DNA from 2 places in the Bradyrhizobium sp. AZCC 1578 genome. Region 1 is predicted to be linked to the other one. Evidence: predicted binding sites of a transcription regulator. Region 1 holds the regulator's gene; the other holds the start of a gene.
The links. The regulator PhoB, encoded in region 1, activates phosphate uptake and scavenging genes when phosphate is short. The targets are predictions, from matches to a motif close to TGTCATNNANCTGTCAT.

Region 1 (3,411 bases):
TCGGGCCCGGACTCTTGCGCCCGAGTCACGCCATATTGTAGCGTTTGGGCTGTCGGGTACGACATCTCGTGCGGCAGTTCTGATCCCTAAGAGTCCATTTTGTGCAGGCGTAAACGTTCGGCGCGGTTAGCGCGTCCGGCGAGGGCTAAGGGATTCTGACCGCAGGGATTTTTGAGACGAATGACTCGCCAGCGCTGCCCCCGATTGGCCGGCGCGATGCGAAGGGAAGATTACGATGACGGTTTTGACCTGGTCCGACGATCGCGTCGAACAGCTTAAGAAGCTCTGGGAAGCCGGATTGTCGGCGAGCCAGATCGCCGCGGAACTCGGGAATGTGACGCGAAACGCCGTAATCGGCAAAGTGCACCGGCTGGGCCTTTCCGGCCGTGCCAAGAGCCCCTCCTCGGCCGCCCCGCGGCAGCGCAAGGCACGCCCCGCCCAGCCGATGATGCGGGTGTCGCGCCCGGTCTCGCGCGGCAACACCGCGCTGGCACACGCCTTCGAAGTCGAGATGGAGCCGGATCCGATCGCCTTCGACAACGTCGTGCCGATGAGCCAGCGGCTGTCGCTGCTCGAACTGAACGAGGCCACCTGCCACTGGCCGGTCGGCGATCCCTCGAGCCCGGAATTCTTCTTCTGCGGCGGCAAGGCGCTCACCGGCCTGCCCTATTGCGCCCACCACTCGCGCATCGCCTACCAGCCCGCCGCCGATCGGCGGAGGCAGCAGCCGAAGCAGACGCGGTAAGGGGCGCGCGCCGCTATCTCAACGATGTCGTCCCTGCGAATGCAGGGACCCATAACCACAAGTGCAGGTGGTTATGCTGAGCTGGAGCTCCAGCGCATTTCAACAATCGAGATTGGCGGTTATGGGTCCTCGCGTTTCGCGGGGATGACGGAATAGAGGCGAGAACCCCTCAACTTGTCGTCCCTGCGAACGCACTAGTGGATGCACACATGTTGCAGTGCGATTCAGGCTTCATATGCAATTTTAGAATCGAAGATGCGAGCTCATCGAAATTTTGGAATCGAGGCTGGCGTTTTCGCGCAAGATCGGAATCCAGCGCTTCGGTGGGGTGGAGAGCGCGCGCAGCAAAACTACGTCGCAACACTTGAGAAGTGCAAAAACCCTTGGCTTTTCATGAGTATTTGCGGCGCAACAAGTGTGCATGCCCTAGTGCGAACGCAGGGACCCATAACCACAGGTGTCTGTGGTTACGCTGAGCTGGAGCTCCAGCACGTTTCAACAATCGAGATTGGTGGTTATGGGTCCCCGCGTTCGCGGGGACGACCGAGAAGTTCGCGAGGACGGCAACGGAGCGTTACGGCTCCACCTTCGCAAACCGGTCATCCAGCGCGTAACCTGCGCCGCGGACGGTGCGGATCGGATCCTGCTCGCGGCCGGGGTTGAGCAGTTTGCGCAAGCGGCCGATATGGACGTCGACGGTGCGCTCGTCGATATAGATGTCGCGGCCCCAGACGCTATCGAGCAACTGCTCGCGGCTGAAGACGCGGCCGGGGTGCTCGAGGAAAAATTCGAGCAGGCGATACTCGGTCGGGCCGAGATCGATCTGGCGGCCTGAGCGCGCGACGCGGCGCTTTTCGCGATCGAGTTCGATATCGCCATAGGTCAGCACGGTGGCGAGCCGCTCGGGGCTCGCCCGCCGCAGCAGGCCCTTTACGCGCGCCAGCAGTTCCGGCACCGAGAACGGCTTGACGATGTAATCGTCGGCGCCGGTCGCAAGCCCCCGCACCCGCTCGCTCTCCTCCCCGCGCGCGGTCAGCATGATGATCGGCAATTGCTTGGTTTCGGGGCGCGCTCTCAAACGGCGGCACAGCTCGATGCCGGAGAGGCCCGGCAGCATCCAGTCGAGCACGACGAGATCGGGCACGCGCTCCTTCAGCCGCGTATCCGCATCGTCGCCGCGGCCGACGGTCTCGACCTCATAGCCTTCAGCGTCGAGGTTGTAGCGCAACAGCGTGGTCAACGCTTCCTCGTCCTCGACCACCATAATGCGCGCGCTCATTCTGCTTTCCTCAAGTGTTGGAGACGGTCGTGGCAAACGTCGTCATGTCGCCCTTCGGGCGCTTGTCGAGCATCTGCTGACCCTCGATCATGTAGAACACGGTTTCGGCGATGTTGGTTGCGTGGTCGCCGATCCGCTCGATATTCTTGGCGCAGAACATCAGGTGGATGCAGAACGAGATGTTGCGCGGATCCTCCATCATGTAGGTGAGGAGTTCGCGGAACAGCGAGGTGCAGATGGCGTCGACTTCTTCGTCGCCCTTCCACACCGCCATCGCCGCCGGCAGATCGTGCGCGGCATAGGCGTCCAGCACCGACTTGACCTGCGATTGTACCAGATCGGTCATGTGCTCGAGGCCGCGCATCAGTTTCAGCGGCTGGAAATCGTTCTCCAGCGCCGCGACGCGCTTGCCCATGTTCTTGGCGAGGTCGCCGATCCGCTCCAGATCGGTGGCAACCCGCATCGCGCCGACGATCTCGCGCAGATCGATCGCCATCGGCTGGCGGCGGGCGATGGTCAGCACCGCGCGCTCCTCGATCAGATGCTGCAGGCGGTCGATCTCGACGTCGGTGGCGACGACGTGCTTGCCGAGCGCGACGTCGCGGCGGACCAGCGCGTCGACGGATTCGGTGATCATGCGCTCAGCAAGGCCGCCCATCTCGGCGACCAGACGCGTCAATTCCTGGAGGTCGCTGTCAAACGCCTTGGCGGTGTGCTCAGAAGCCATCTGTTATCTCCTTAACCAAACCGCCCCGTGATGTAGTCCTGGGTACGTCGATCGCGCGGCGAGGTGAAAATCTTGTTGGTGTCGTCGAATTCGACCAGCTCGCCGAGATACATGAAGGCGGTCTTGTCCGAGACGCGCGCCGCCTGCTGCATATTATGGGTGACGATGGCGATGGTGTAGTCCTCTGCCAGTTCCTGGATCAGTTCCTCGATCTTGGCGGTCGAGATCGGATCGAGCGCCGAGCAGGGCTCGTCGAACAGGATCACCTCGGGCCTGACCGCAACGGTGCGCGCGATGCAGAGCCGCTGCTGCTGGCCGCCGGACAGCGAGAGGCCGCTTGCATTGAGCTTGTCCTTGACCTCGTTCCACAGGGCGCCGCCGCGCAGCGCCTTCTCGACCCGGCCGTCCATCTCCGACTTGGAGATCTTCTCGTAGAGACGGATACCGAAGGCGATGTTCTCGTAGATCGTCATCGGGAACGGCGTCGGCTTCTGGAACACCATGCCGACGCGGGCCCGCAGCAGATTGAGATCGAGCTTGGGGTCGAGGACGTTGGTCTGGTCGAGCAAGAGCTGACCGGTGGCGCGCTGACCAGGATAGAGATCGTACATCCGGTTGAATATCCGCAGCAACGTGGATTTGCCGCAGCCGGACGGGCCG
Region 2 (3,411 bases), 3.9 Mb from region 1:
ATCTGTTCGAGAACCTGCTGATGTACCGTGGGATTTTGCAATGGACAGAGGACTTCGACCCGGCGGTCGAGGTTCCGCGGCATCATGTCGGCGGACGAGATATACACAGCCGCCTTGGGCCCGGGCAGCCCTTGCCCCATACCAAAGCAGTAGATTCGGCCGTGCTCCAGGAAGCGGCCGATCACCGATTTGACGCGGATATTGTCCGATAGCCCGGGCAGGCCGGGCCGCAGACAGCAGATGCCGCGCACCACCAGTTCGATCGACACGCCGGCCTGTGAGGCCTCGTAGAGCGCGTCGATGATGTCGGGGTCGACCAGCGAATTCATCTTCATCCAGATCGCGCCCGGCTTGCCGTGCCTTGCGTGATTGGTCTCGCCCTTGATGTGTTCGATGATGCGCTGGCGTAGCGTCAGCGGCGACACCGCCATCCGCTCGATGTCGCTCGGCTCCGCATAGCCGGTGATGTAGTTGAACACCCGCGCCGCGTCGCGGCCGATGATCGGGTCCGACGTGAAATAGGAAAGGTCGGTATAGATGCGCGCGGTGACCGGATGATAATTGCCGGTGCCGGTATGCACATAGGTCGTCAGGTTACCGCCCTCGCGCCGCACCACCATCGACAGCTTGGCGTGCGTCTTCAGTTCGAGAAAGCCGTACACGACCTGCACGCCGGCGCGTTCGAGGTCGCGCGCCCAGCGGATATTGGCCTCCTCATCGAACCGCGCTTTCAGCTCGATCAGCGCGGTCACCGACTTGCCGGCTTCCGCGGCCTCGGCGAGCGCCCGCACAATCGGAGAATTGCTCGAGGTGCGGTAGAGCGTCTGCTTGATGGCAACGACGTCGGGGTCGCGGAGGGCTTGCTGCAGGAATTGCACGACGACGTCGAAGGATTCGTAAGGATGATGGACGATGAGGTCCTTTTGCCGGATCGCCGCGAAGATGTCCCCGGCGTGGTCGCGCACTCGCTCGGGATGGCGCGGCACATAAGGCACGAATTCGAGATCGGGACGGTCGAGCCGGGTGAGCTGCGACAGCTCGTTCATCGCCAGCACGCCGTCGACCAGAAACACCTCGTCGTCGGCGGCGGAAAGCGCCTGCTGCACGAAGGTGCGCAGCGCTTCCGGCATCTTGGCTTCTATCTCCAGCCGGATCACCGAACCGCGCCGCCGCCGCTTCAGCGCAGTCTCGAACACGCGGACCAGATCCTCGGCCTCTTCCTCAATTTCGAGTTCGGAGTCGCGGATGATGCGAAACGCGCCCTGGCCCTTGACGGTGTAACCGGGGAACAGGCGGCCGATGAACAGGCCGGTGGCCTGCTCCAGCGGGATCAGGTGCACTGCGCCGTCCTTGGGCATGCGGATGAAGCGGTCGATCTTGCCGGGCATGCGGATCAGCGCGTTCATCGCCTTGCCGTCGGAAGTCCGCAACAATTGCAGCGCGATGGTGAAGCCGAGGCTCGGGATGAACGGGAACGGGTGAGCGGGATCGATCGCCAGCGGCGTCAGCAGCGGGAAGATGCTGCGGAGGAAGTGATCCTCGAGCCAGCCGCGCTCCGCCTTGGTGAAGTCGTGGCCGTCGACCAGCATGATGCCGGCGTCCGACAGGGTGGTGCGCAGATCGCGCCAGATCGCCTGCTGATCGGAAGCTAGTTCCGAAACCGTCTTGTTGATGAGAGTGAGCTGCTCGGACGGCGTCAAGCCATCGGGGCTGCGCTCGGCGATGCCTTCACGGACCTGCGCCTTGATGCCGGCGACGCGAACCATGAAGAATTCATCAAGGTTATTGGCCGAAATCGACAGGAATCGCACCCGTTCCAGCAACGGATGGCCGGGATTGACCGATTCCTCGAGCACCCGGCGGTTGAAATGCAGCCAAGATAGTTCCCGATTGATGAATCGCTCCGGGCTCGTGACGATCGCGGACGGAGCTTCGGCAATCGGCTCTTTTTCTTTTATTTCAACGGCTTGTACCAATTCCATAAGGCTTTGATCCATCGCGAGCGAGGCAGGGCCGACTTTAGTGGCAGGGCCGACTTTAAGGGAAAGCGGCCCACAGCATGTGATACGCCGATGACGTTTCAATGACATTGATGTTCCGCGTACAGCCGGCGTCAAGGCGGCAGGACGCAGCAGGAGCTACCCGATCAGGCGTTGCGCAAGAGTTCCGCGGCCAGCGCCCGGGTGACCGGCCGGCCGAGCCGCAGCGCCTCGGTATCCAGGAGCTCGATCGCCTGGCGAGCAGCGGCATAGGACCGTTCGATTCGGGTGGCGAGGTAGCTCACCACCGTCTCGTCGATGCTCAATTGGCGGTCCGCGCAGAATTTGACGATCAGGCCACGAAACAACAGGTCATCCGGCGGCAATAGCGACACGAGGGGGGCGGCGCGCAGCCGCGACCGGAGATCGCGCAGCTCGATCTCGAACGCCGCCGGTGGAACGCGTCCCGTGATCAGGACGAACGCCCCGTCCTCGCGTGCCAGGTTCAGCAGATGAAACAAGGCGCGTTCGTCGAAGTCGGCAGGCCTCAGATCCTCGACCACCAGTGCCCCGGTGGCGAGTGCGCCGGGGACGGCAGCGGCGTTGAGCGCGTGGGCTGAGATCGAGCGCGCGCCCGCCTGTTCGGCCCAGATCGCGGCGAGATGGCTCTTGCCGGATCCCTCCGGCCCCGCCAGCAGCATGATGCGGTTCGGCCAGTCCGGCCAGCTTTCGATCAGCGAGAGTGCGGCTTCATTGGCCGGACCCTCGAGGAAATTGTCGCGCGTCAGGCTCTCCGCATGCGGCAGCGCAAAGGCAAGCTGACGAGGTTGAACGCGAACTACCACGCAAATCTCCAGGCCGGGATCTTCAGGCCTTCATAGCGCTTTCGAGCGAAAGCCTGTCCCGGACTTGATCCGGGCGGGCACGGCTTGCGAGAAAAAACGCGCAAAAACAAAAGAACAACCTAGCGCGCTTCGATCGTGCTCATGTGCCGCACCCATTCGACGAGATAGAGCGAGACGGAAACCAAAGTAAAGACCGTAACAAAACCCATCAGGATCACGTCATAGGGCGCCGGCTTGAAGTTGAAACCGAGCGACGCCAGCACCAGCGCCGCGAACGCCACCTGCGCCACCGTGTTGAGCTTCGACACCATCAGGGGCTTCATCGGGATCGGCTTGTCGAACAGCCATGACACGATCACGGCCGTCACGATCATGATGTCGCGCGACACCACGAGGATGACGAGCCAGCGCGGCACCGCACCCCAGATGCCGAGCGCCACGAAGATGGAAACCAGAAGTGCCTTGTCGGCAAGCGGGTCGAGCAGGGCGCCCAGTTCACTCGACATGTTGAAGCGCTTGGCGAGAAAGCCATCGACGGCGTCGCTGACCCCTGCAATGACGAAAATCGCAAACGCGATTTCCATCTG

Region 2: the regulator PhoB is predicted to act here: its motif matches at 2,073-2,089, upstream of V1290_RS34760 (RNA degradosome polyphosphate kinase).

The regions. Positions count from the first base shown of each region.
Region 1 covers NZ_JAZHRZ010000001.1:3,421,114-3,424,524, forward strand. The annotation lists gene V1290_RS16310 (GcrA family cell cycle regulator) at 236-745, shown strand; gene phoB (phosphate regulon transcriptional regulator PhoB) at 1,320-2,024, opposite strand; gene phoU (phosphate signaling complex protein PhoU) at 2,035-2,751, opposite strand; gene pstB (phosphate ABC transporter ATP-binding protein PstB) at 2,763-3,411, opposite strand, start outside.
Region 2 covers NZ_JAZHRZ010000001.1:7,295,964-7,299,374, forward strand. The annotation lists gene V1290_RS34760 (RNA degradosome polyphosphate kinase) at 1-1,982, opposite strand, end outside; gene V1290_RS34765 (chromosomal replication initiator DnaA) at 2,147-2,824, opposite strand; gene V1290_RS34770 (CDP-alcohol phosphatidyltransferase family protein) at 2,944-3,411, opposite strand, start outside.